2 regions of the Alteromonas sp. AWM4_230 genome follow, and region 1 is predicted to be linked to the other one. Evidence: riboswitches for the same ligand, from Rfam matches in the RefSeq annotation. Region 1 holds a riboswitch; the other holds the start of a gene.
The links. Region 1 has a riboswitch for thiamine pyrophosphate ahead of thiC (phosphomethylpyrimidine synthase ThiC). Riboswitches for the same ligand answer to the same signal wherever they lie in the genome.
Positions count from the first base shown of each region.

Region 2: it holds a riboswitch for thiamine pyrophosphate, as region 1 does, so the genes downstream of both, ACXACS_RS16230 (TonB-dependent receptor) here and thiC (phosphomethylpyrimidine synthase ThiC) in region 1, are expected to answer to the same signal.

Region 1 covers NZ_JBSWTB010000001.1:251,297-254,714, forward strand. The annotation lists gene ACXACS_RS01050 (heme biosynthesis HemY N-terminal domain-containing protein) at 1-901, shown strand, start outside; TPP riboswitch at 1,017-1,128, shown strand; gene thiC (phosphomethylpyrimidine synthase ThiC) at 1,403-3,313, shown strand; gene thiE (thiamine phosphate synthase) at 3,310-3,418, shown strand, end outside.
Region 2 covers NZ_JBSWTB010000001.1:3,761,045-3,764,462, reverse strand. The annotation lists gene ACXACS_RS16240 (GNAT family N-acetyltransferase) at 1-724, opposite strand, end outside; gene ACXACS_RS16235 (acyl-CoA thioesterase) at 784-1,209, shown strand; TPP riboswitch at 1,339-1,442, shown strand; gene ACXACS_RS16230 (TonB-dependent receptor) at 1,498-3,418, shown strand, end outside.

The DNA.
Region 1 (3,418 bases):
CGATGGCTTGCACGCCATGGCCGCTGGTGATTTTGATTCGGCGCAAAAAGCATTAGGCAAAACCACCAATGGTGATTTTGAAGGTGTTAACTACTTAGCCTCAGCGCAAATTGCCTTTGCCAACGACGACCTAGCCAAAGCCCGGTATTTTCTGGTTCAGGCCACGGACTTTCCGAAAGCGAAAGTAGCGGCAACGGTAATGCATGCACGCATTGATGTAGCTGAAGAAAAGTTTGATGCAGCACTCGAAAAGCTTAACGAACTAGACGAGCAAGATCGTGACAACAAGCAGGTTGTGCAGTTAAAAGCGCAAATTCTTGCCAAGCTAGGTAAGTGGCAGGTGCTTCAAGAGAATTTATCGGGCTGGCGTAAAGCCTTGCCTAAAGCTGACTACACCGCGTGGAGCCAGCGTATTGCTAAAGGTAAGTTTGCAGAAATTGCCAGTAAGCAAGGTGCAGTGGAGCTTAAATCGTATTGGGACACACTGCCTCGCAAATTACGTCACGACGACGCTTATCGTGCCGCTTATATTCAGCAATTGCTTGACCAAGGCATGCATGCCGACGCACAAAATTTACTAGTTGAATGGCAAAAACGTGGGCCGAACAGCGCGCTATTCCCGCTTTTCACGCAACTTAATATTCCTGATGCATCGCCATCATTACGTTTACTTGAAAGCTGGATAAAGCAAGACGAAGAAAACGTTGAGCTTTATTCCACGCTAGGTCAAGTGGCGTTCAACTCTGGCGACGATGTGTTGGCGGAAAAAGCATTGCTTAAAGCCACTAAAATGCAGTCGCGCAAAGAAGATTTATTGCTTTTGTCTGCAATTAGCGAACGCAAGCACGACACAGCCACTGCACTTCAGCTTTATAAGGAAGGACAGCAACTAGCTAGCTAAATGAATATTCGTTTAGCTTTCTGGTAGTACTTGTAATCCAACTAAAGTTGAAGATATAGTAAAAGGGAATTCTCAATTCGGGCTGTTTCAATAAAAAACAGCCCGAGCTGAAACAAACAACTTGTCGGAGTGCTTCACTGTTAACCCAGTAAGCTGAGACCGCGAAAGTGGGATCCGTAGAACCTGATCAGGCTAATACCTGCGAAGGGAACAAGAAAATACAATGTGCACAATGTTAAACCGAGGTTTAGCGTTGTGAAGCGAAGTTGTTTTGCTGTTGATGATACAGACACACCCATTACGGTGTGGCTAGTTACTCAAGGTAAACTGCTCAAGTTTATCATCAAGTGAATATCAACGGTGTAAAGGGCTGTAATCACCAGTACCTTCACCAACAATCTCGCTAAAGTAACGGGCTTATCCCCTTCTACACTTACACTTTGTATTCTCCTTCACTCCTGACAAGCATTTTTAGAACCTAAATTTACAAGGTAAAATGCTATGTCGAACAGACGCGAACAACGCCAACAAGCTCAGCAATTCATAAATGAACTAGCGGGCGAAGCTTACCCCAATTCCACACGCCACTACGAGTGTGGTAGCCGCAACGATATCCGCGTGGCCATGCGCCTTATCCACCAGCACGATAGCCTAGTCGGTGGCACCGAAGAAAACCCTATCTTAGAGCCGAACCCACCTATTCCAGTGTATGACACCTCAGGGCCCTACGGCGACCCGCAAGAAAACATAGATGTACATAAAGGTTTAAGTCCGCTTCGCCAGAAGTGGATTGAAGAGCGCAGCGATACATTCGAGCTAGAAGGCGTATCATCAAGCTTTGCAAAAGAGCGTGAAAACGACATTTTTACCGAAGATTTCCGCTTTCTCCGCAGCCGCAAACCACTAAAAGCAAAAGCAGGAAAAAACGTCACTCAGCTTCACTACGCAAGACAGGGCATTATTACCCCTGAAATGGAATACATTGCCATTCGTGAAAACATGGGCCGCCAAGCTATTAAAGATGCGGAGCTAACGCAGCAGCACAAAGGCGAGCATTTTGGCGCGAATTTGCCCAATACCATCACGCCTGAATTTGTTCGCCAAGAAGTAGCCGCAGGCCGCGCCATCATTCCATGTAACATTAATCACCCCGAACTAGAGCCAATGATTATCGGCCGCAACTTCTTGGTGAAAATTAACGCGAATATTGGTAATTCGGCTGTGACGTCGTCTATTGAGGAAGAGGTAGAAAAGCTGGTGTGGTCAACGCGCTGGGGCGCCGATACCATCATGGACTTATCTACCGGCAGAAATATTCACGAAACCCGCGAGTGGCTGCTGCGAAATAGCCCGGTACCTCTTGGCACCGTACCTATTTACCAAGCGCTGGAAAAAGTAAACGGTGTGGCTGAAGACTTAACCTGGGAGATGTTTAAAGACACCCTAATTGAGCAGGCCGAGCAAGGGGTAGACTACTTCACTATTCACGCTGGCGTATTGCTAGAGTACGTGCACCTTACCGCAAAGCGGGTTACTGGCATTGTATCTCGCGGCGGTTCAATCATGGCGAAGTGGTGTTTAAGCCACCACCAGCAAAGCTTTTTGTACGAACACTTTCACGATATTTGCGAAATTTGCGCGAAATACGATGTCGCGCTATCGCTAGGTGACGGTTTGCGGCCAGGTAGCGTGGCCGATGCCAACGACGATGCGCAGTTCTCTGAGTTACGTACCCTTGGTGAGCTAACTAAAATTGCATGGGAATACGATGTTCAGGTCATGATTGAAGGCCCTGGGCATGTGCCAATGCACATGATTAAAGCGAACATGGAAGAGCAGCTTAAGCACTGTCACGAAGCGCCGTTTTATACCCTTGGCCCGCTTACCACAGACATTGCACCTGGCTACGATCACTTCACCTCAGGTATTGGTGCCGCCATGATTGGTTGGTACGGCTGCGCGATGCTTTGCTACGTAACGCCTAAAGAGCATTTGGGTTTACCTAACAAAGAAGACGTAAAGCAAGGGCTTATTACCTACAAAATAGCGGCCCACGCTGCTGACTTGGCAAAAGGCCATCCCGGTGCGCAAATACGCGACAATGCTATGTCGAAAGCGCGCTTCGAGTTTAGATGGGAAGATCAGTTTAACTTAGCACTTGACCCTCACACTGCCCGTGCCTATCACGATGAAACCTTGCCGCAGGCTTCTGGCAAAGTTGCGCATTTCTGCTCTATGTGCGGCCCAAAATTCTGCAGCATGAAAATTTCTCAGGAAGTACGTGACGTCGCTAAACAAGCAGAAGCCCAAGAGTTTGAGAAAGAAAAAGGCATGAAAGACATGGCTGATGCGTTTAATCAATCGGGCGCTGAGCTTTATCACACTGCAGATAGCAAGGTAGAATTGCAATGATAAACAGCCACCTAACCACACCCATACTAGAGCCACCTAGCGCAAGGCTGCCGGTGGTATGGTGTATAGGCGGCGTTGATTCAAGCGGTGGCGCGGGTATAACCC
Region 2 (3,418 bases), 3.5 Mb from region 1:
TCCTCACTAAGCTGTCAATAAATATACCTAGCAAAGAAGATTTACCTCTCCCCCTCGGAGCAGTGATCAAGGCGTTCAACTTATTTAGTGAGTAAGACTGGTACAAACGGCCGTATGCGCTTTCTTGCTCTTTGGAACGAAATAGCGAACCTCTATAGGCATTATCTAAGGGAGGCTTCTCTACTCGATAGGTTGCTAAATCCGGTAGTCTAGCTGTGGATTCAGTAAGTATTGCTATTCCAGTTTCGGCATGCAGGCAGTCAATAAAGCGTGCCAGGTATCGGCTATGGGCGAGTGTAAAGCCTTCTGAAAGAAAAGAAACTGAAGCATTGCTGCTCCACTGTTCCAACTCAGGACAGATAAGTATTAAACACCCGTGGTGTTTTACTATGCCTGCCACTGCCATTGCATCACCAGGCTTAAAAGAATCCCTACAATCCAATGTCGCAATATCGTACTCGCTGCCAAGCACTTTTTTCCGTCTCTTTCCTTTTAGCTCTGCACTAGTAAAGGTCGCTACGCTTAAAGTGGAAGTGTCATCAGCTAAAGTTTGAATAATGGATAGTGCGGCTTCACAGAACGTATCATAACCAGAAATTACCAGCATTCTTCGGTGAAGTGGGTAAGTTACGTCTGATAAGAGTGAGCTGTTTTCGCAGGCATTGTCGCAGCTTTTTTTACTATAGGGGGCAAGAAGCCATTCGCGTAATTGATTTAGCGCCATGAATCAGTTTTTTCGGTATAATCTAACGCTATAGTAGCGATTTATTGTGAGGAATTCGAATGCGCTTTCTTTCTCGGCGTTTAGTTATGCCAAATGATCTTAATTACGCCAATTCTTTGTTCGGTGGCCGCGCGTTAGAATGGATAGACGAAGAGGCTGCCATTTGGGCAATCTGTCAGTTAGAGACCAATTGTTTAGTGACTAAGCATATTGGCGAAATTAGTTTTGAATCACCAGCGATGCAAGGTGATATTGTAGAGTTTGGTCTGGAAACCAAAGCCGTAGGCCGGTCATCTATTACCGTAAGTTGTCTAGTGCGCAACAAGGCCACTAAGAAAACTATCTGCTTTGCAGATGATATTGTGTTCGTAAAGGTTGACCCAGATACTCGCCAACCAACGGCTCACGGCAAAACGTTAGAAGGCTTAAAAGCACAGACTGACGATGAAGTACGTCGACTTAATATGAATATTAACGCTGAATAGCTTTGGGCATTGAATGCCTTATATCATATAAAAATTATGATCTTAGCTTAATGTCTTATCTGCTTGACGGCGTGTATCTAACTGGTAGACTCCGTCGCATACGTTGAGGTTGCTATTTGCGTAGCCCAACACTATACCAAGGGGTGTCCGTTTACGGTCTGAGATCCACACACGTGGGAACCCTTACACCTGATCCGGATAATACCGGCGTAGGGATGGTTCACAGCATAGCCTTATCACCTGCCGTTAGACCCGGATCTTTTTTCTTAAATAAGAACAAGAGATCCCATGTATAAAACACTTTTCACACTATCATTGCTAGCAAGTTCTGTTGCTGCCTTTGCGCAAGAATCTGCAGCAAACAACACGTCAAAAAACACGCCTTCTGATATTGAACGAGTCGTCGTATCTGGTGACTTTCGACAAACTACACTTGACCAGCTAAGTGCTAGCGCGACAATTTTAGATCAAGAGCGTCTTCGCAGCAGGCAGCCAAGTCACATCGACAGTGTGTTAAACAGTATTCCAAACGTTAATTTTGCAGCGGGTGCTTCTCGTGGTCGCTTTGTGCAAATTCGCGGTATTGGCGAGCGTAGCCAGTTCGCTGAACCAATCAACCCTTCGGTAAGTTTCATCGTTGATGAGTTCGACTTCTCAGGTTTAGCCGCAGCAGGTATCATTTTTGATACAAAGCAACTAGAAGTCTATCGCGGACCTCAGGCTACGCTTTACGGCACAGGCGCACTCGCTGGTGCGGTTAAGCTTTCTAGTAATAACGTAGGTAGCGACGCGCCAGACTACGTAGAAGCCCGTATTGGTAACAAAGAGAGCTACCGTATTGAAGGGGCAACGGGTGATGAAATTAATTCGGATTGGGGATATCGCGTTGCACTTGTGCATAACCGTAGCGATGGCTTTGTAGAAAACACCTTTCTAGATAGAAGCGACACTAACAATATCGATGAGACCGCATTGCGCTTTGCCGTTGAAGGCAGCGTAGACGAACGAACCACGCTTGCACTTACCTACCGCTGGTATGATATTGACAACGGCTACGATGCATTTTCGCTCGATAACGATAACAAAACACTGTCTGACGAGCCAGGCTTTGACGAACACCAAACGCATGCAGTAAGCGCACGTTCAACAACCAGTACAGCCGCGGGCGACTTCATACTTATTGCCACTCATGCGGCTCATAACATCGCTTATGGCTACGATGAAGATTGGACATTCGATGGTTTTCACCCTTGGGGTTACACGTCTTTTGATGCGTACTACCGCGATGTTGAAACCCAAACCGGTGAGGTGCGTTTTGTGTCATCAGACAGTGCAGCGCTTTTCGATGGAATGACAGATTGGACGGTAGGCGTATTTTATAAAAACACAGAAGAAAAATTACTGCGTCAGTACACATACCTTGATAGTGACTTTGCCAGTGAATATACCCCAACGACTACTGCTATCTATGCTCAGACGGAAAGCCGTTTGAAGGACAACTTAGTGCTTGTAGCCGGGTTGAGAGTAGAAAACTACGATTTCGATTACGCCGATAACAACCAACTTACACGCGCGTTTGACACCACCATGGTTGGCGGAAAGGTAGCGCTTCAGTATACGCAAGGCGACCACTTCTACTACGGCAGCATTTCACGGGGTTTTAAAGGCGCAGGCTTTAATCCCGACAGCCGAGTAAACGATAATCAACGTTTCTTTGATGAAGAATACAACTGGAACTATGAAGTGGGTGTAAAAGGCCCCTTGCTAACGCCTGACTTAGTTGCTCGCGCTGCAATTTTCTACATGGATAGAACAGATACGCAGGTAAGTGATTTTGACGTTATCACTCGCGATGACGGCACGGCAGGTTTTGTAGATATTATCGATAATGCTGATTTGGGTACAAACAAAGGGGCCGAGCTAGAACTGAGTTGGTTTGCTAGCGATGCATGGCAGTTAGATGCAAGCGTTGGTTACCTAAGCGCTACATTTGAAGGATATACACTAGCAGACGGTACTGAAGTATCTGAGCAAAGACAGGCTCAGTCACCAAAGTGGACCGCAAACATTTACAGTGAGTACGCACTTACAGACACCATGCTATGGCGCTTAGATATAGACTATAAAAGCGAATACCGTTTTTCTGACGGCCATGATGTAACCGCGCCAAGCACAACACTGGTTAATTCTGAAATTGTAGTGTTACACG